Regions from separate parts of the Planococcus sp. PAMC 21323 genome, predicted to be linked through region 2. Evidence: riboswitches for the same ligand, from Rfam matches in the RefSeq annotation. Region 2 holds a riboswitch; each other region holds the start of a gene.
The links. Region 2 has a riboswitch for S-adenosylmethionine ahead of PLANO_RS12785 (O-acetylhomoserine aminocarboxypropyltransferase/cysteine synthase family protein). Riboswitches for the same ligand answer to the same signal wherever they lie in the genome.

Region 1 (7,389 bases), 110 kb from region 2:
GGAGTAAACTCTCCAACAACTGTTAAATAGCCGTTCAAGAATAGAACGCCTTTTTCACCAACACGTGAATCTGGAAGTAGAATTGCTAATAAGCCTTGTCCATTTTCCATATCAGTTGGCGGTTGATCGACCATTTCAAGAGTTTCACCAGTGAAAACATCTGTGAATTGAGCCTTCTCTGTATCTCCTTTAACATATTGTCCAAGGAATACTTTTACGTCTTTCCAATTTTCAAGTACTTCTTTTGTTGTTGGACGTTGAGCAAGTTCAACTTGCTTATCAAGAAATTCTTCCCATAGTTCAGGTTTTTTCATGAACAAGAAGTTTTCAATAACAAATGCTTGTGCATCGTTTTCAGCCATTGATTTCATCAAATGGGGCTGCCATTCTTGTTGTAACTCACGGAATTCAGTAATATGTGTCTGATTTGGGTTTTCCGAGAAGAACTGTTGACGTACTTTGAATAGTTCTTCATTAACCAAATCGTTGATAGATACAGTTTCTTGTTTTCCGTGACATTTTTTGTATTTCTTGCCACTACCGCATGGGCATGGATCATTTCTTCCTACCATTCTAATCACCTACATTTTTTATTGAGTGTAACATAAAATTGCGAAGGGCTCAAAAGTCTGACGATTCAGACCTTGTAGTTCCAATACGCAGAACGAAAATAATACACTAGAAAAAGTTTAACACATCCGAAGATCTAGTCGTACTTTCAACGCAATCCCATATAGTAGGCACAAAGCACAAGCCGTATTATAATAAAGATATTAAAGGATAATAGGGGGAGACAAGGTGTATAAAGATCCTGTAAAAGAATCTATGTCCTGGATGCGGGTCATCATAACTACGGTGCTTATTGTCCTACTATCACGGCATTTTCTGTTTGAACCAGTAGCCGTTCATGGAGAATCGATGATGCCTACATTTGAAGAAAATGACAAAGTCGTCTTAGCAAAAATTTATTCAATAGAAAATTTTGATATGATTGTTTTTACTGCACCAAATGGCGTTAATTTTATTAAGCGAGTAATTGGTATTCCAGGAGATGTTATCTCCATGAACGATGATCAGTTGTATATAAATGGAGAAAATGTAGTCGAGCCTTATTTAGAAAAAAACTTAAAAGCAGCAAAGCGAATGGGAATGCTACGACTAACAGAGGATTTAAAAGAATTTACTGTACCCGCGGAATCTTATTATGTGTTGGGAGATAATCGCTTGAACAGTACCGATTCTCGAGTTTTAGGATTTATTTCTGAAAAGAGTATTGTAGGGGAAGTGAAAGTTCGAATTTCCCCGTTTGAACATATCGGTATTGTCGAATAAACCCATTCTATTTATCTCATAGATAACAAAAGACAGCTTCCTCTAAAAACGGGAAGCTGTCTTTTGCTGTTTAAAATAACTCGAGTTTCTCAATTCGTTTTAATGCTTCAACAATACGGCTTTCATCAACAAGCAATCCAACACGGATAAAGCCTTCACCACCATCTCCAAAACCACTGCCGGCAGCGACTGCGATATCAGCTTTTTCAAGAAGGTAATCAGCAAATCCAACACTCGTAAAACCTGTTGGAATAGGTAACCAAGCAAAGAACGAGCCTTGTGGAGCTGTTATTTCCCACCCAATACGGGCGCACTCTGTGACAAGTACATTTCTACGTTTTTCATAGAGAGTTACTAAATCATCCACGCATTGCTGATCGGCGTTTAAAGCTTCTGCTGCAGCAAGTTGCACAGCGGGGAATAACCCAGCAAATAAATGATCTTGAATTAAGTTTAGCGCTTCAATCATTTTCGAATGCCCAACAGCAAACCCAATACGCCAGCCAGCCATATTGTAAGTTTTCGATAAAGTATACATTTCAATGCCCACTTCTTTTGCGCCTTCAGATTGTAAGAAACTAACAGGTTTTTTGCCTTCAAAACCAACAGCACCATAAGCAAAGTCATGAACAATAGCAATATTATTTTCTTTTGCAAAAGCAATAGTTTCATCAAAAAATTCTTTGGTGGCTACTGCACCAGTAGGGTTGTTTGGGTAATTTAAATACATTAATTTTGCACGGGAGCAAATATCTTCAGATAACTCTTCATAATTTGGCAAATAGCCTTTTTGCGGATTTAATTTCATCAGTTCAAAATCAATATTTGCTAAAGGGGCGCCAGATAAATAATCAGGATAGCCCGGGTTTGGTAACAATAAGAGGTCCTCAGGATTTAGCAATGCTAATGGCAATTCCACTAAACCAATTTTGGTTCCACACATAATTGCGACTTCTAAATCAGGGTCTATCTCGACGCCATATTCGCGGTTATAGAAATCTGCTGCAGCTTGTCGCAAAGTTGAAATTCCACGAAAGGGTGAGTACTTATGTGTTTTGGGATCTGTCACTGCAGTTTGCAATGCTTTAACGATATGGCCGGGTGTCGGCTGATCAGGGTTGCCTTGTCCAAGGTTAATGACATCGCGTCCTTCCGCGACGGCTTTGCTAGTTTTTGCAACGAGGGATGCAAAAAATTGAGTGGGTAAATTTTGTAAACGGTTAGAAAAGTCCATATAATTCTCCTCATTTTCGAAATAATTGCACTTCTACTCCGAATCTTATAGAATTTAGGTTATCTTGTCTACTGGAGGAGAGAATATGAAGGTTGCATGTGTTCAGATGGATATTGTATTTGGGGAACCAGAAAAGAACTACCAGCAAGTATTGAACTATTTAGCGGAAGCTGCTGAAAATGGGGCAGATACCATTGTTCTACCCGAAATGTGGAATACAGGTTATGCGTTAACAGAGCTTGATACGTTAGCGGACAGTACAAACCGAACAGTGGAGATGTTAAAAAGCTTCGCAAAAGAAAAGTCAGTAAACATTGTTGGAGGTTCTGTTTCAACAGAGAAAAATAATGGTTTTTATAATACGATGTATGTCGTCGATAAAAAAGGTGAGCTTGTTTCTGAATATGACAAAGCGCATCGTTTTGGATTAATGGATGAACACATTCATTTAGAAGAAGGAGATACTCTCGGTACATTTAAATTGGATAATGTCGTTTATGGTGGGGTTATTTGCTATGATATTCGTTTTCCTGAGTGGATTCGTGCACAGGCGTTAAACGATGCGAAGCTTATATTCGTATCTGCAGAATGGCCAGAAGCTCGAATCGATCATTGGCGTATTCTGTTGCAAGCACGTGCAATTGAAAACCAATGCTTTATCGTTGCAGTTAACCGTATTGGCAGTGACCCCAAAAACGAATTTGGTGGCAGCACGATGGTTATAGCTCCTTGGGGAGAAATTCGATTAGACATGAAAAAAGAAGAAGGCATAGGGTATGCGGAAATTGATTTACAAGAAGTTGAAGAAGTCCGCAAACGAATCCCGGTCTTTGACGATCGTCGAGAAAAATTATACGAAACATTCAAAATTTAATTGACACTTTGAAAACATGTCTGTAATATAAAATCCAATCTAATAAACTAACTTATCAAGAGAGACCGAGGGGTAGGCCCTATGACGTCCGGCAACCCCCAATTGGGAAGGTGCCAAGTCCTGCGGAATGTGAAAGCGTTCCGGAAGATAAGTCGAGAAAATAAACTTTTCGATGCCTCTTTCTTGATGAAAGAGGCATCTTTTTGTTGCTAGGGGGAAGCTATGATACATATTGAGAACTTAACGAAAACGTACATAACGAAACACGGCACCGTTACTGGAGTAGATCAGGTTTCACTTAGAGTCAGAAAAGGTGAGATTTTTGGGATTGTTGGATATTCAGGAGCTGGGAAAAGTTCACTGATTCGCTGTATCAACTTGCTTGAGCGACCAAGCTCTGGCAGTGTCGTAGTCGATGGCAAAGACTTAACTAAGTTGAGCAGCAATCAATTAAGAAAAGCACGATTGAAAATCGGTATGATCTTCCAACATTTTTATTTGATTAGTCAAAAGACGGTTTATGACAATATCGCTTTTGCACTTCGGGCGGCTGGTACACCTTCTAAAGAGATTAAAACACGTGTAGAAGAACTGCTAGAAATGGTTGGCTTGTCTGATAAACGAGACGTTTACCCGGCACAGTTGAGTGGAGGTCAAAAACAGCGAGTTGGCATCGCACGGGCATTAGCAAATAATCCAGCAGTCTTGTTATGTGACGAAGCAACATCAGCACTCGATCCTAATACGACTTTATCCATTTTGCGTCTTTTGAAAGAAATTAATCGGAAATTGAACATCACCATTGTGTTAATCACTCACGAGATGAATGTTGTAAAAGAAATTTGTGATCGAATGGCTATTATGCAAGGCGGACGAGTCATTGAAGAAGGACAAGTATACGATATTTTTGCAGATCCTCAAAAGGAGCTAACGAAAGAATTTATTTCTAGTGTCGTATCCTTTAATGTTCCAATACATATTTTGAAAGAATTTAAAGGAACTTTAGTGAAAGTGCTATTTAAAGGTGGTGTAGCAGGCGAAGGCGTTATTTCCGATATGTTGCAGAACTTTTCGGTAAAAGGCAACTTTTTACACGGAGCTATCGAGTATATTCAAGAACGACCACTTGGCGTCTTTATTATGGAGTTGAAAGGCGCTGAAATGGAAGTTATGGAGGCATTGCGGTATTTAGAAAATAGAGCGGCAATCGTGGAGGTGATATCGAGTGGGAATTGAATGGGGACGAATTATTGAATTATGGCCAGAAATACAAACAGCATTTTTCCAAACATTGATGATGATCGGCATCTCGCTATCGGTGTCACTGATTATTGGATTGCCACTTGGCATTTTATTGTTTATAACAGATCGAGGTTTGTTCCTAGAAAATCGTCCAGTAAATTCAGTGGTGGGCTTTATTGTAAACATTGTACGCTCCATTCCTTTTATCATTTTGTTAGTGGCACTTATTCCGCTAACGAAATTAATCACAGGAACAACAATTGGTCCAGTTGCCGCAAGCGTTTCTTTATCTGTTGCAGCTATTCCTTTTTTTGCTCGAATTGTAGAAAACTCACTTCGTGAAATTGACAAAGGTGTAATTGAGGCAGCGATTGCAGTAGGTGCTACACCATGGATGATCATTAAAGACGTGTTACTTCCTGAAGCAAAATCAAGTATCGTACAAGGGATTACGTTAACCATCATTAGCTTAGTCGCCTATTCAGCTATGGCTGGTGTTGTAGGTGGCGGAGGTATAGGCGATTTAGCCATTCGCTTTGGTTATTATCGATACGATAACACCATCATGATTGTCACGGTCGTTATTTTGATCGTACTGGTTCAAGTAATTCAACAAGCAGGAGACTATACAGCGAAAGCGATAGATAAACGATAAGGGGAGAATGACATGAAAAAATTTGGATTAATTGTAGCAGCAAGTGCATTGGCTTTAGCAGCATGCGGTAGTGAAGAAAACGAAACAACAGAAGAACCTTCAAAAGATATTAAACTAGGAGCTACAGCAGGGCCTTATAGCGATATGTTAAAACAAGCCATCGTTCCTGGTCTTGAAGAAAAAGGTTATACAGTTGAACTAGTAGAATTCAGCGATTACATTCAGCCAAACATCGCACTTGATGGCGGCGATATTGATGCTAACCTGTTCCAGCACAGCATTTACTTAGAGAATTTTTCAAAAGAAAACAATATGGATTTGTCGGGCTTAATTGTTGTGCCAACAGCACCAATGGGCATTTATTCAAATCAATTTGATACGTTAGAAGATATCGAAGACGGCGCAACTATCGCCATTCCCAACGATCCAGTTAACGCAGCGCGTGCTTTACAGATTCTCGAAGATCAAGGTCTAGTCGAAGTAGACCCAGAAGTAGATGATTTAAAAATTTCAGAAAGAGATGTTATTACAAACAAAAAAAATCTCGTGTTCCAACCAATCGAAGCTGGACAATTGCCACGTGCAGTTGAAGGATCTGACTTGTCTGCGGTTCCTGGAAACTTTGCATTAGCAGCTGAAATGGATTTATTGGATGCATTAGCACTTGAAAATATGCCTGATCAATACCGTAATTTAGTAGCGGTTAAAGCAGAAAATGAAGATAGTGAATTAGCGAACGATATAATCGGAATTGTAGAATCAGAAGAGTTTGAAAAGGTAATTGATGAAAATTTTGAGGGTTTTGGTAAACCTCAATGGATGACTGAGAAAAAATAGTCGTATTTAAATAGAAGAAAGCCGCTCCAGATTTTCTGGAGCGGCTTTCTTCTATTATTTATATCGTTTTAAGAAACGATTTTCACCATATGATGGAAAGGTTCCCCGATAATTGTCCATGGTTCTGAAATAGTAAAACCAAGGCGTTTATAAAGACGGATAGCTCCTTCTTTATCGATATCAACGTTAAGAGAAAGCTTGCCACCTCCGTCAGATGATACAAGTTTTTCTGCATAATCAAGTAATGTTGAGCCAATTCCTTTTCCTTGATATGCCGAATCGACCGAAACAGTATCGATATACCATTCGTCAGTATGGGCTTCAGGTTCGATTTTGCGCTCATGTCCCTGCTTTTTCAACTGTTTGATTAAGTAACGATCTAATGCCTCAGCTTGATTTCCGTGATAGAAGACTAAAATGCCCGCAATTCCACCATCTAAAGTTGCTACATATGTATATCGGTAACTATGACGTGTATTTTCTCCGCGAACCATTTCTTCGACTTTTTTCCGTACCGCTTCGGGTTCTTTTTGTGCCGTCATGTGATTCGCAATGTCACCAATTGCATTAATAATGAGTGGCGCCACTTTTTCAGCATCACTTGGTCGTGCTTGTCGTATACTGATTTCCAAGGTGGAAACCTCCTTTTACTTGATTAAAAACAGCTATGCCTGAAATAATGAAGAGTACAATAAAGTGAATTCGTGTTATGTAGTCTTCTAATGTTACTCAGAATTCGCTCAACTACTAGTATATCAATGAAGAATGCTTTTTACATAAAGGAGAGTTTTACATGAAAAACAAGAAATACGTCCTCACATATGGAGACGCGTTTGTGGACTATATTGCCGCAGATACTACTAACAAATCGTTTAATCGTCATCTCGGTGGAGCTACAGTAAATGTAGCTGCAGGTATTAGCCGTTTAGGTGTACCTTCTAGTTTTGTCACAATCACAGGGGAAGACGAGACCTCTACTTTTGTGCGTAATGAATTACTAAGTGAAGGTGTTGATTTAACACATGCGATTATGATTCCGGAAAAAAGAGTCAGTGGCGTTTACATTCATTTGACGCCAGAGTTTGATCGCGTGTTTGCTTCCTATGTAAATGAAACTCCGGACCTTCAAGTGACAGGTGTACAATTGAGCACGGAATCTTTTGAGCAAGCGTGTGCATTTCATTTTTGTTCGGGAACTCTTTTTCACCCAGAGGC
Region 2 (7,389 bases):
TAACTCGACACGGCGCATACCTGAGCTAATGCTAATAGCATCACTCCTGCCTTCAAACCAGAAATAACCATCTTCGTCGCGTGATGCCTAGTCCCCTATTGAAGACCAGTCACCTCGGAATGCAGCTTTCATTTAAGTTTATATTTAAAAATAACTTTGTTCTCTCCTCGATTTCGAGCAACACAAAAAATCCCCTTAGGCTACTAACAACCTAAAGGGATTGATAAATGAAACTTATAGTTCCGGCTTATCGTTTTCTTTTTCCATTTTCGTTTCAAGCTTTTCAAGCTGACGCTTAGCAAACTCACGACCACCCATACCGAAGGAAATTGCAAATGCTACTGCAAGTCCAGCGATGATGAATAAGAAGGCTAAGTTAACGATGTTTGTTGCAAAATTCAACTGATCTAATGTCATGAATACGGCAACAATGATAATCACGTATTTCACAATAGCTCCTAAGAAACGGTTGCCAGAAGCTTGTTTTATATAGTTTCCAAGCAAACTACCACCGATCAATCCAAGTCCTAGAATAATTAGTGAACTAATGAGAAGTGGCAAGTAGCCAATTACAGCTTCACCAATTCCATTTAATACATCTAGTTGCAATACGTTCATCGCTTCTACAGTAAAGAAGATAATGATAATCGCTTGCACGACTTTCCCAATAATGTTGGCAAGGTCAAAACTCGGTGTTTTTGTTTTATCTGTATTCAAATACGTTGAGAAACGGTTAATCCCTGTTCCATTCAATAGGCTGATTAACAAATCTCCAACAAACTTAGCGATTAAGATACCTACTAAGATTAAGATAATCGCTACAAAAATATTTGGAATCATATTGAGAACTTGGTTAAGCATGTTCACAATAGGTTCTGAGATAGAGCGGATATTCAAGGTTTCTAGTGCAATTGTCAAAATTGGAATTAATACGATAACAAATACTACATTAGCTAAAACATTTGCTAATGTTGCTTTGTCTCCAGAATCCATTCTTGTCGTTCCTGTCGCACTACTTGGTTTGTTTGTAAATTTATTAAACCATTTATCAATATTGATAGCTGTCAAAAGGCTAACCACAAGATTTTTTACAAACTTAGCAATAAAGTAACCAATCACTAGGATAATAATAGCCATGAAAAGATTTGGCAAGAATGCCAACAATTTATCCATCATGTTTGATATTGGTTGTGCTACGTTGTTCATGTCCAAAGCTTGCAAAACGCTTGGAATAAACAAAATGAAGATTAGGTAATAAAGAATTTTCCCTATAGAATCCAGTATGTTATCTGCATCTTCTTTTGTTTTAGCCATATGTCCTTTGACCATGGCCCGATCTGCACCTGCTTTTTTCAATCCTTTAGTGAAAATAGCTCGTACAACCGTTGCAACAATCCATGCGACTAGTAATAATAATAATGCCCCTAAAACGTTTGGAATGTAGTCAATGATCGTATTTCCGACTCCTCTGAAAGAGTTGCCAATGTCATTCATAAATTCGTCCTCCTTTTGTTTTTTTTTCGCATTCTACTATTATTATCCCCTTACTTCTATGAAGCTAAACTCCTAGAAGCCAAATTGTAGGAAATTAATTGATAAATTAGATAAAAACATAAAATATCACTATTAATATCAGGATATTAATGGTTTGAGCTAACGATCTTCTTCTATTATAATTAAAAGAAAAGAGGAGGCGATCCTATGTATATGACAGTCCAGGAAACTGCAGCTTTTTTATCCATGCCTGAAGAGCAAGTCGACCGTTACGTGTTAGAAGGCCGCATTCGCGCAGTCCATGACGGGGAGCAATACATGATCAACACTTCTCAATTCGGCACGCACTTTCAACAATTGGAAGAGGCTAAATTAGCTTTGGAAGAATGGCGTGCTACGCCGATTCCGGATGACGTAGATATAAAAGATGAAGACTAACTAATAAAAGCATCTAGGACGGGTATGTCCTAGATGCTTTTGTATGTCATCTTCTCCGTACGTAATTTCAATAAATTTGTTTACTGGATAAGTTCTGGTACTAAAAGACTTTTTAACTTATCTTCTATAAAACCTCCCCATTTTTCAAACTCTATCAAAAATCCATCATGTCCAAAATCGGTTTCAATGATTTTCCAAGCTGCAGTCGTTTGTTTTTCAAGCCAAGGAACCATAAGTTCATTCGGATAAAGTAAATCATGGGTAAAAGATAAAGAATAAACGGGAACTTCTATAATCGCATCTTTGATATCATGGGTGTTCATGGCTTTTAACAATATTAAATAGCTATTCGCATCAAAACGACCTGCTAATTTTTTTCCTTGATAATTTAAATATGACTGAACATTAAATTCGCCATCTTTATCGCTTCGTTCAAACCGTTTATTGAACATATTGCCGCTGCGATAAGTGACCATGCCTGCCATTCTAGCTACTTCAAATCCTTTGATCAAACTAGCATCTTTATAATTTCCACCGTTATATTCCTTATCATTTTCGATAGCCACTATCCCAATATGATTAAAGGCTACTCCATAATCACTGTAATACGGCGTTACGGCTAGCGGAAGTATTGCATCGACAAATTCAGGATACATTCTCCCCCATTCTAGCGTTTTCATCCCACCAAGAGATCCACCGATTACCCCAGCTACCTTTTCGATGCCCAGTTTTTTTAATGCTACATATTCCGCTCGGACCATATCCCGTATTGTTAATGTTGGGAACTCTGCATTGTAGGGAGTTCCTGTAATAGGATTTATCGATATAGGACCGGTTGATCCATGACAACCACCCAATACATTAAAAGTAATCACCTGAAAAATAGTTGTATCCACTGGTTTCCCTGGACCTATCATCCCTGCCCACCAGCCCGGATTTTGCTCTGTGCCTACTGCATATTGATCACCAGTCAGCGCATGACAAACCAGAATAACAGGAGCACCTTTATCTCCGAGACGTTCATATGCAAGTTCTACATGTTCTATCGTCTTAGCTGAGTCCAGGGTTAACGAGCCAATGGATACTTTTTTCATGCCGATTCCTCCTTATACTTTTTCTAACACGGTCACTTGTATTGCTTGCTCTAAGTCAGCGATTAAATCTTCAGCATTTTCTAATCCGACAGAGAGTCGGATTAGCTCTTCTGTTACGCCTGATGATTTCAGCTCATCATTGTTTAATTGTTGATGAGTCGTAGATGCTGGATGGATAATAAGTGACTTTGCATCGCCAACATTGGCAACATGGGACCAAAGCTTAATGCTGTCGATTACTTTGCGTCCTGCTTCTCGTCCACCTTTAATACCGAAGTTAACAATCGATCCATAACCATCGTTTTTCAAGTATTTCTTCGCAATTTGATGAGATGGATGATCTTCAAAGCCTAGGTAATTGACCCATTCAATTTGTGGATGCTGTTTTAAATACTCTGCGATAATTTGAGCATTGTTATTATGCTTTGGAATGCGCAAATGCAAAGTCTCTAATCCTTGCAACAATGCATGAGCGCTATCAGGACTTAACGATGGACCAAAGTCACGCAATAATTGAACACGTAATTTTGTCGCAAATGCAGCATTCGGTACATCAATACCATAACGTAGCCCGTGGTAAGTTTTGTCCGGCTCGGTATAGTTCGGGAAGCGTGGATTGTCCCAATTGAATTTCCCTGCGTCTACCGCTACTCCACCAATTGTCGTTCCGTGTCCACCAATCCATTTTGTCGCCGAATGAATGACAACATCTGCTCCAAATTCAATAGGATTACTGCCATATGGTGAAGCAAACGTATTATCAATCAATAATGGCAAACCATGTGCATGAGCAATTTCTGCCACTTTCTCTACATCAAAAACATTTAAACTTGGATTACCGATAATTTCCCCAAATACTGCTTTTGTTTTATCTGTAATGGCTGCTTTAAAATTCTCTGGGTTTGTCGCATCAACAAATTTTGTCGTAATTCCATAACGCGGCAATGTATTTGCAAATAGATTGTAAGTGCCTCCATAAAGACTGCTATCCGCTACGATTTCATCTCCAGCTTCTGCAATGTTCAAAATAGAAAAAGCGATTGCGGCCATTCCTGAAGAAAGAGCTACAGCTGCAGTCCCACCTTCTAGTAAAGCTACTCGTTGCTCAAATACATCAACTGTTGGATTCATAATACGTGAATAAATATTGCCGACATCTTTCAAACCAAATAAATCTTGTGCATGCTGGGTATCTTTAAAAACATAAGAAGTAGTTTTATATACCGGTACACCTCTCGATCCCGTTGTTGGATCTACTTGTTGTCCGCCGTGTAATAATAATGTTTCTGGTTTTAAGTTTGTCATTTTCCATTCCCCCTATTTTTTGTTTTGTAACTGCGAAGGGGGACGAAAAAAGCCCCCTTCGCTAAGAAGAGGGCCGAATATACGGAGTTTTCCTCCTCTTATCTGTCAGAACCTATAACTCCGGTTCTGTAGGAATTAGCACCTTTCCAGACAAAATCGTCTGTTGGTTGCCGGGCATCACAGGGCCTATCCCTCCGCCACTCTTGATAAGAGTATTAAATTTAGTTTTTGATCTTGTTTTGTAGTATAGGAACTTTATTTCTGTTTGTCAACCCTATTAATCAAAATATTTTGAAACCTCACTCTATTTTAAACGTTATCTATTAATAGAATGGAGGAACCGGCTATGTTTATTTGGATTTTGCTATTATTTTTTATCAGCTATTTAATTGGTTGTTGTCATGGCTCTTTGGCGGCACAGCTGTTATCTGGTGTGAATGTCAAAAACGCTGGGATCAAAAATTCTGGTGCCTCGAATGCCGCTATTGTTTTAGGTTGGAAATACGGATTGCTCGTTGCTATTATTGATATCTTTAAAGGTTTTGCGGCAGTTGCAGGGTTACGTTTACTACTAGGTTTAGGTAATTTCTCTCCTGAACTCATATGGACGATGCTATTTATTGGCGGTGCTGGAGTTATTTTGGGTCACAATTTCCCGTTCTTTATGAAGTTTGATGGAGGTAAAGGAACCGCTTCTGTTATTGGCGTCATGATCGCACTCGACTGGAAGCTTGGTATACTTGGCCTATTATTATTGATTGCCGTTTCTCTTATAACAAACTATCTTGTCATTGGTGTACTCGTGTTATATGCAGTTTTCTTTGTAATAGCATTTGTCCCTGCAATTGGATCTTGGCCGCTAGTAATCTCTACTCTTCTTTTCACAATGGCCATTTGGAAACACCGTGAAAATATTATGCGAATAAAGAATGGCAATGAAACAAAAGTATCTTCGATTTTTCGGAAGAAACCTTCAGCACCTATTTAATACGAGTGCAAAAAAAATTTTGTTATTAAAACGATGTCCACCCTGGGCATCGTTTTTCTTTTGCGACAGAATTTTCTTGCTTCGTGTTAAAATAGAATCAAGACTGATTTTAGGGGGATTTATACATGTTTGAATCGTTAATTGAACGACTTGTTCGTTATGCAAAAATTGATACACAATCTGATTTCACAAGTGAGTCAACACCTTCTACACCGGGGCAATGGGACTTACTCCACGAACTAGAAAAAGAAATGACAAGTATCGGACTCACAGATGTTGGTATGGACGATGCTGGGTACCTTTTTGGAACCTTGCCTGCAAATACAGATAAAAAAATTCCGGTCATTGGTTTTCTAGCTCACGTTGATACAGCGACTGATTTCACCGGGAAAAATGTCAATCCAAAACGTATCGATCATTACGATGGCCAAGATATCCAATTAAACGATAGCATCCAGATGACCGTATCTGATTTTCCTGATTTGAAAAATTACGTCGGTCATACGTTGATCACAACAGACGGCACGACACTTCTTGGTGCTGACAATAAAGCTGGTATTGCGGAAATTATGACAGCCATGGATTATTTAGCTCAGCACCCAGAAATCGAACACGGAGAAATTCGCGTCGCCTTTACACCTGATGAAGAGATTGGTCGTGGTCCTCATAAATTTGACGTTGATCGCTTTGGTGCAGAGTACGCTTATACGATGGATGGAGGTCCGCTTGGCGAATTACAATACGAGAGTTTTAATGCAGCGAGTGGTAAATTGATTGTTCAAGGGAAAAGTGTTCACCCAGGATCAGCTAAAGACAAAATGGTAAATGCGCAAACGGTCGCGATTCAATTCCAGCAAGAAATGCCCAAAAATGAAGTTCCTGAACTAACGGAGAACTATGAAGGATTTATTCATTTGAATAGTTTTGAAGGTACTGTGGAATCTGCTGAATTAAGCTATATCATTCGTGATTTTGATAAAGAAAAGTTTGAAGCGAAAAAGCGCCATATGCAAGCTGTTGCAGAAAAACTTCAGCAACAATATGGAGACGAAGCCATTCGTTTAGAAATAGAAGATCAATATTACAATATGCGCGAAAAAATCGAACCGGTTATGGAAATCGTCGACAACGCCGAACGTGCCATGATTACTTTAGGTATCAAACCGAATATTGTTCCAGTTCGTGGAGGTACCGACGGCTCTCAACTATCTTACATGGGACTTCCTACACCAAATATTTTTACAGGCGGCGAAAACTATCACGGGAAATACGAATTTATTTCCGCTGAAAACATGGAAAAAGCTGCACAAGTCATTATCGAAATTGTTAAATCAGCTAAATAAAACTCAAAAAAGACGTATTGGATCTAATCCAATACGTCTTTTCTTCTTATATAATACTTCTGCCATTTTGAGCTAATGCATAATGAATACCATGCTGCAAAGTTTGGAAACACTCGAACTTTGATAAATTGATAGATGCCTCTGTAATGGTCTGGCTCATCTTCGCTGAAATACCAACCAAAATGGTTTGTGTGCCGATTAAAGAAGCTGTCGACCCAAGTTTTTCAATCAACATTGCCGCATGTTGTGTGAAATTAGTATTTAACCCTGTCAGGTCCAAAATTAAGTATTTGGATTTATACTTTGGCATATTCTGCAAAGTTTTCACTAATAGTTCCTCTGCACGCGCCTCATCATATGTTCCGAGTAGCGGGACGACAACAATATCTTCAAGAACTGGAATAAGTGGTGAGGAAATCTCTTTGATCATATCACTGAGTTCCTGTGTCTTTTCATCTACCAATCGTTCCAGTTCATTGATTTTTTCCGCTTCCTTTAAACGAGACAAACGATGAATGTTTTTTTCAATAGTCTCCTCTGAAGGAAAATATTGAATGACACTTTCTTCAAAGCCGTCTAGCTGATGATGCACGATCTTGTACCAAATGTTCTCATTGAATAACGAAGAGAAAATGCCGGCGTAATGGGCAGGCAGAAAGCTGCCCCCCTCCGTTTTTTCTTGTGCTACATTTATTAAATGCTCCCAGCTGTTTTTTAAATGTACTTT
Region 3 (7,389 bases), 1.1 Mb from region 2:
TGCAGACAAAGGCGGCCTGCGCTATTGCATGAACGGCGCAGCGCTATTGTTTGTACCCGAAGCAGATATGGAAGCACAAGGCTATGGTTTCTTATTGGATAAAGTAAATTGACTGCCTGTTACTAATGAATGAAAAAACAAAATCCCGAACGTCACTTGATTAAGTGACGTTCGGGATTTTAACTGTTTAAGGGTTAAGATTTCGCTGCAGGCGGGCGCTTCCGCTTTTCTTTGTCCAGACTCCAGCGCCCAGCTCTTTGGGGCTTAAGCCAACCCAGCTGTGTGGCAAAATGCGCCACTTCGCTGGTCTGTCTTATGCCCGGCAGAGCTACACGGGCGCTTCCGCTTTTCTATCATCAATCAACTACAAAATATCTGGCATCTGGGTGCGCAAATACGATCGCGGATACGGATGCTTCAGGGTCCATCATGTATTCTTCTGTTAAATGCACGCCGATGTCTTCGGGTTTGATTAAGTTGAATAGTTTGGCTTGGTCTTCTAAGTTCGGACACGCGGGGTAACCGAATGAGAAGCGTTGTCCTTGGTATTTGGCAGCAAAGCGGTCGCGCATGGAGAAGTCTGTCGCATCTGAGAAGCCCCATTGATCTCGGATTTCTTGGTGGATTCGTTCAGCAAAGCCTTCTGCGAGTTCAAGTGCTGTTGCTTGCAGCGCATGACTTTCTAAAAATTTGCCTTGTTCTTTCAAACGTGTTGCTTGTTCGCGTACCCCAAATCCCGCAGTAACTTGCATAAAAGCGACGTAATCCATTTCGCCGCTGTCGACCGATTTCAAGTAATCGGACAAGCAAAGAAATGGTGACGCTGATTGTCGTGGAAATGTAAAACGCTCGATTTCTGTCTTGGCGTCTTTTGGATCGTAAACGATCACATCGTCTCCATCACTTTGAGCCGGGAAAAATTGATACATCCCGGACGGCTTCAAAACCCCTGAACCCAAAAACTCAGTTGCCAGTTCATGAAGCTGAACAGCACGCGGATCGCCTTTAGCTAACGAATTATCGTTATAGCCTTTCAACCCAAGGTGATGACCAATCAATGTGCGCATGTTGACGTATGGATACAAATGAGCCACAGAATACTCTTTCAATACGTGACGACGCAAATCGTTCGGCACGTGAACCGTGACGTCTTCGCGTACTGTTTTTACTGGTTTTTCAGCAACTGCTACAGCGGGTTTTGCAGCTCGCACGGCTTCAGACGCTTGGCGTTTCTCTTGCTGTGCGTCCAACTCTAACAGCAATTCCGCTTTTCCAGCTCCATTTTGTAAACGGTTTGCCAAGTCTAAGCCTTGCATCGCGTCTTTCGCATAAATAACCGGTCCATCGTACTCTGCTGAAATTTTAGTTTCTGTAAAGCGTCTAGATAAGGCCGCCCCGCCTACTAAAATCGGTACATCGATGCCCGCTTCTTTAAAATCTTGTGCGGTGATGACCATTTGCTTCGCTGACTTAACGAGTAACCCGGACAAACCAATCATGTCTGGCTTTTCTTTTCGAATTACTTCAATCAAGGTTGCTGGTGTCACTTTAATGCCGACATCAATAACTTTAAAGCCATTATTGCTCAAAATGATTTCCACTAAGTTTTTGCCGATGTCATGAACGTCACCTTTTACAGTAGCTAAAACGATTTTTCCTTTTCCGGAATCGTCTTCTTTTTTCTCCATAAACTGCTCAAGGAATGAAACTGCTGCTTTCATGACGCCAGCACTTTGTAGCACTTCAGCCACGATCAATTGATTGTCATTAAATAAGCGACCTACTTCGGCCATTCCCTTCATCAAAGGTCCGTTGATGACATCAAGCGGTTCATCGTACATATCCAACGCTTTTTCCAAATCTGGAATCAAGCCTTCTTTTGTTCCTTCTATAATATAGTAAGCTAAGCGATCCGGTACCGTTTTTGGGATGTCGTCTTCGGTTTTTTCTTTTTTCTTATCACGATAAAAAGCTGTAAAATCAGCTAGTGTCTCATCTGTTGTCGTAAACAGTAATTCATTAGCCATGTCGATTTCCTGTTTCGGAATCGACGCGTACCGCTCCAACTTTTCCGTATTGACGATGGCATAATCCAAACCTGCTTGTGTGCAGTGATATAAATACACGGCATTTAATACTTCACGACCGACCGGAGGTAAGCCGAATGAAACATTACTGACCCCTAAAATGGTTAACGCACGCGGCAGCTTTTCTTTAATGAGACGAATGCCTTCAATCGTCTCAACTGCAGAACCGATATATTGTTGATCGCCCGTTCCGACTGGGAACACGAGTGGATCGAAAATGATGTCTTCTGGTGCGAGCCCCCATTTATTAACTAGCAAATCATAAGAGCGTTCTGCAATCTCGAGTTTCCGTTCCCGTGTTACAGCCATCCCTACTTCATCAATCGTCCCAACCACAACGGCCGCTCCGTATTTTTTCACAAGCGGCATTACCGCATCAAATCGTTCCTCCCCATCTTCTAAATTGATCGAGTTGATAATCGCTTTTCCTTGTGAAAACTTCAATGCCACTTCAATCACTTCTTCGTCCGTAGAATCAATAACCAGTGGCACTTTTACTTTTTTGACGACTTCTTTCATGAAATGAGTCATGTCTTCAACTTCGTCACGGTCAGGGTTCGCCAAACAAATATCAATAACATGTGCCCCGTTTTTCACTTGAGCACGAGCAATTTCAGCGGCTTCTTCAAATTTCCCATCTATGATTAATCGTTTAAACTTACGAGAACCGATTACATTTGTCCGTTCTCCGATAAACAAAGGACGCATCGTTTCATCGTATTGCAAAGGCTCAATCCCGGAAACCACGTGACCATGTTCGACAGGATCCGGCTTTCTCGGTGGCAATCCCTCCATCGCCAGGCGAACCGCTCGAATATGTGCAGGTGTTGTCCCACAACAACCGCCGACAACGTTCAACCAACCTTTATCCGCAAAACCGCGCAATTTTTTCGCAAGCGATTCTGGCGTTTCGTGATAATGTCCATCTTCGTCGGGTAAGCCGGCATTGGGGTAACAACTCACATAGCCGTCCGATAGCTCTGACAGCGATCGAAGGTGGTCAGTCATAAATTCTGGACCCGTCGCACAATTTAATCCCACCGATAAAGGCTTGACATGTTCAATGGAAATGTAAAAAGCTTCAATGCTTTGTCCGGCAAGCGTTGTCCCCATCGGCTCGATTGTTCCTGACACCATAATCGGCAATTCAATCCCTGTTTCTTTAAACGCTTGGTTAATTCCAATCGTTGCGGCTTTAACATTTAACATATCTTGACTCGTCTCTAATAAAATTAAATCGGCGCCGCCTTCAACTAATGCTTTCGCCTGCACATAAAAATTTTCCAGCATCTCATCAAACGTAGCTCCACCTGTAACAGATAGGGTTTTCGTCGTTGGCCCAATCGCACCCGCTACAAATCGAGGCCATTCAGGTGTTGAAAATTCTGCAGTCGCTCGTTTCGCAATTTCAACTGCACGTCTATTAATGTCAGCTGCTTGGTCACCGATTCCGTATTCATCCAATACAATTGGTGTACCCCCAAACGTATTGGTGCAAAGAATATCCGCTCCAGCTTCAAGATAAGCGATGTGCACATTTTGGATAACATCTGGTCGTACGATATTCAAGTACTCATTGCAGCCATCAAACTCTTCTCCGCCAAAATCTTCCGGAGATAAATCTTCATTTTGAATCATTGTCCCCATGGCTCCATCAATAATCAATATTCTTTTTTCGAGTTGTTGTTCAATAAGATGCTTGGACATGGCTGTGATCGCTCTCTTTCTGTTGATCTAGTTGACGAATATAATGAATCAATTCTACGGTCATATCGTAGCGAACAAAAGGTGTGATCAAGTAAATTCCATGGAATAATTTGGCTGCTGTATCAATTAATTCTTTCGCAATTTGAATGCCTTCTGCAGTTGCCAGGTCTTTGTCATCACCACATGCACGCATCCGCTCCAATGCATCATCTGACAGTTTTATACCTGGTACTTCATTGTGCAGGAATTCTGCACTGCGAATACTGGTTAACGGCATTACGCCAATAAAAATGGGTGTTTCTATATGTTTTGTCGCTTCGTAAATTTCGATTATTTTCTCTTTTGTATAAACCGGCTGCGAAATAAAATAATCTGCGCCACTGTCGATTTTCTTTTCGAGTCTTGCAACAGCTCGGTCAAGCACACGGACATTCGGGTTGAACGCTGCAGCAACAGAAAAGTTGGCTTTTTTCCGTAACGACTTCCCAGAAAATGAAATGCCTTCATTTAACTTTTTGATTAATTGAATCAGTTCCATACTTGACACATCATAAACGCTTGTCGCTCCTGGAAAATCCCCCACTTTAGTCGGGTCACCTGTCACAGCGAGTATATCGTGTATGCCAAGTGCATCAAGCCCCATTAAATGCGATTGTAATCCAATTAAATTACGGTCGCGGCATGTAATGTGCGCAAGTGCACGAATATCTTCTGTATGTTTTAAAATCGAACCCATCGCCATATTGCTAATACGCGGTGAAGCAAGTGAATTGTCAGCCATTGTTAAAGCATCGACACCCGCTGCTTTTAATGCAACTGAACCTTCGAGAAACTTCTCAACATCTAAATGACGTGGTGTATCGAGTTCCACAATAATCGTTCGTTCGGTTTTCGCTTTTTCATGAAGCGGGGTTACTGCTAAAGCTTCTGCTTCTCGAATGACAATCGGCTTTCTCTCAGTTACTATTTTATGAACAATCGGCTTTAGCTGACCTAAATGTTTTTTTACTGCTTCGATGTGTTTCGGCGTTGTTCCACAACAGCCACCAATTAATCGAACGCCTTCTTCTCGTAACAATAAAGCGGCACGTCCGAAATAATCTGCTTCTGATTCATATACAATTCGCCCGTCTTCCACATCTAGCAAGCTGGCATTTGGATAAGCTGACAAGAAAGCTTTCTCAGGCAAAGTCACTTCTTCAAATGCTTGAATCGTATGGTGAGGACCTAACCGGCAATTGACTCCGACGATATCGGCTCCGAGCGTTTCTAGTTGGTGAAGCGCATCGTTTAATGTCATACCATTTTGCAAAATCCCCGGATCATGCATCGACACTTGAGCAATTAACGGGGTGTCTGTGATGGTTTTCAAGTGTTTCACCGTAGCTGCAAGTTCTTCAAAATCGTAATAGGTTTCTAGCAATAATCCATGTGGATCGCCTTCTAATAATTGGTTTGCTTGCTGGTCAACCATGGCAATGATTTCTTGCAAACTGGCATCACTTTTTCGAATTCCTCGAATGCCGCCAATCGTGCCAAAAACAAATTGTCCACCCGGTGTCGCTGCTCGGTTTGCGATATCGATCGCGGCTTTATTGATTTCTGCAACTTGAGATTCTAATCCATAACGAGCTAGTTTTAGTGCGTTCGCCCCGTACGTGTTGGTTTGGATAATATCTGCCCCGGCGTTAATATAATCGAGATGGATTTTCTCTACAATTTCAGGGCGTTGTAAATTCAACTCCTCGTTGCAATACTCAATGCCGTACGAATATAGTAATGTTCCCATAGCACCGTCTGCTGTTAAAATCCTTGTCTTCAACTCATCTAGTAAACCCATCTATTAACCCCCCTTTATATAAACAAAAAAAGCCTTCATGAAAAAGAAGGCTTTACGATATCAAACTCGTTCCTTTTCATCTGTCAGACAATTTCTTGCCTGCTGGATTTAGCACCTTACCTTTCGGCTGGTTGCTGAAGTTTCATAGGGCCAGTCCCTCAACTTCTCTCGATAAAGATTCACTATTCAGTTTTAGTATTCTTAGTATAGTACAGGTATCTTTTGACCAGGTCAAGAGAATTTATCTAAAAAAAATGAACTTTCTGTTAAATTTAAAATATCTATTTTAATACAACTCTATGTGGAACAAATATGAAAAGTCGGTTCAGAATTTTATCTGAACCGACTTTTCATTTCATATTCCGCATTCCGTTACTTGATCGGTAATAAACAAACTTTGCAGTTCTTTTACAGGCCGGACGTTGGGCTGACCTTCGTAGTTTGTAAACTCGATTTCTCCAATATGCATTCCCACATTGTACTCGCCAATAATTGAATCCAATAAAATAAAAGCAGCCGAGACAAATTCGTCTTCATTTTCTTCGTTAAAGTCTTTAATATAAAGAATCAAGTCCAGTTCACCATTGTTTTCATCTTTTTCGCATGTACAAAAAAGGTCATTCCATCCCAATTCGATATCACCATATGAAATTGAAATTTCTTCAGCTTGTTGTTGACGAAAAGCGACAACGTCAAAAAAACTAAGTTGAGGAGCTTGCTTAACTAATTCAATCACATCATCAAATGCTTCGACCATGCCATCTGCACTAATAACAAACTCAGGCTTACTGCCCTTACGAGGCTCACCCATTTCAAAAACTAAATGCTGATTTACTTTCTGCAACTTCTTTTCCAACTGGTTAAGCAGTTTGATTCCGCCCGTACTGTCTAGTTGAAGGTACGATTCTTCGTTAGCAACAAACCACTCCCAAAAAGCTGTCACCTTATTCTTTCTCCTCGGCAACCAATTCATCTCGCTATCCCCTTTGTATCCATCTGTGATTACTTCTCTCTATCATAATCATATTTACACAAAAGTGATAGTTCTTTTTGTCCATAAAAAAGTCTTATTTTCCAATATAAAAAATCCCCATTAACCGATACTGTAGGCTAATGGGGATATATTGTTATTTTCTATATTTGATTGCTAATCCTTTAAGGAAGTTGCGAGCATAACGATCGCCACATTCTTGGTAATTTTTATGTCCGACTTTTCGAAGTAAGGCACCTAGCTCGCCTTTTGTAACGGTAACTCCTGCTAAATCCCAAACCTCTAACATGTCTTCACTATTTAGCTGTAAAGCGATTTTCACTTTCTTCAATAGTAAGTTATTCGAGCGTTCATTGGTCAATGACGGAACTTCAGGTTGTCCAGGTTTTGGCTCTTGACGACCTCTTTTAAAAATTATAAAGCCATTTAAAAACGATTCAAACAGAGAATCTTCCGCTTTGATGTAATCATCATTATCTTCATGATCAATCCAAATGCTGTCGTCTTCATCTTCATCGCTTTCAGGAGTCTTCGTCAGCACCTTCAGTACTTCTTCCTTACTCAGATCGATGCCACCTAATTTGAAAATATCGACCATGTCTTTATTTTTTATATCCAATGCATAGCGCAATCGGATCAATAAATCATTATTGTCCATCTAAATTCCTCCTGTTGCTCTCAATTATCTTTATGATCTACATTAAATCCTGTCCTAATAATAGCATAACTTCTCTCGTCCTTCAGTTTCTTAAAGGCAGCAAAAA

Region 1: it holds a riboswitch for S-adenosylmethionine, as region 2 does, so the genes downstream of both, PLANO_RS13375 (methionine ABC transporter ATP-binding protein) here and PLANO_RS12785 (O-acetylhomoserine aminocarboxypropyltransferase/cysteine synthase family protein) in region 2, are expected to answer to the same signal.
Region 3: it holds a riboswitch for S-adenosylmethionine, as region 2 does, so the genes downstream of both, PLANO_RS02415 (bifunctional homocysteine S-methyltransferase/methylenetetrahydrofolate reductase) here and PLANO_RS12785 (O-acetylhomoserine aminocarboxypropyltransferase/cysteine synthase family protein) in region 2, are expected to answer to the same signal.

The regions. Positions count from the first base shown of each region.
Region 1 covers NZ_CP009129.1:2,704,970-2,712,358, reverse strand. Annotated here, with positions in the region: gene PLANO_RS13395 (SEC-C domain-containing protein) at 1-572, opposite strand, end outside; gene lepB (signal peptidase I) at 799-1,332, shown strand; gene PLANO_RS13385 (pyridoxal phosphate-dependent aminotransferase) at 1,403-2,566, opposite strand; gene PLANO_RS13380 (carbon-nitrogen family hydrolase) at 2,652-3,440, shown strand; SAM riboswitch class I at 3,490-3,594, shown strand; gene PLANO_RS13375 (methionine ABC transporter ATP-binding protein) at 3,663-4,676, shown strand; gene PLANO_RS13370 (methionine ABC transporter permease) at 4,666-5,337, shown strand; gene PLANO_RS13365 (MetQ/NlpA family ABC transporter substrate-binding protein) at 5,350-6,174, shown strand; gene PLANO_RS13360 (GNAT family N-acetyltransferase) at 6,243-6,806, opposite strand; gene PLANO_RS13355 (carbohydrate kinase family protein) at 6,968-7,389, shown strand, end outside.
Region 2 covers NZ_CP009129.1:2,591,466-2,598,854, forward strand. Annotated here, with positions in the region: partial or broken gene PLANO_RS16210 (AMP-binding enzyme) at 19-129, opposite strand; gene PLANO_RS12770 (mechanosensitive ion channel) at 235-1,494, opposite strand; gene PLANO_RS12775 (MerR family transcriptional regulator) at 1,702-1,932, shown strand; gene metX (homoserine O-acetyltransferase MetX) at 2,013-3,026, opposite strand; gene PLANO_RS12785 (O-acetylhomoserine aminocarboxypropyltransferase/cysteine synthase family protein) at 3,039-4,331, opposite strand; SAM riboswitch class I at 4,427-4,544, opposite strand; gene PLANO_RS12790 (glycerol-3-phosphate acyltransferase) at 4,678-5,319, shown strand; gene pepT (peptidase T) at 5,445-6,662, shown strand; gene PLANO_RS12800 (STAS domain-containing protein) at 6,709-7,389, opposite strand, start outside.
Region 3 covers NZ_CP009129.1:449,106-456,494, reverse strand. Annotated here, with positions in the region: gene msrA (peptide-methionine (S)-S-oxide reductase MsrA) at 1-112, shown strand, start outside; gene metH (methionine synthase) at 357-3,794, opposite strand; gene PLANO_RS02415 (bifunctional homocysteine S-methyltransferase/methylenetetrahydrofolate reductase) at 3,775-5,634, opposite strand; SAM riboswitch class I at 5,708-5,812, opposite strand; gene PLANO_RS02410 (hypothetical protein) at 5,990-6,577, opposite strand; gene PLANO_RS02405 (YehS family protein) at 6,762-7,283, opposite strand.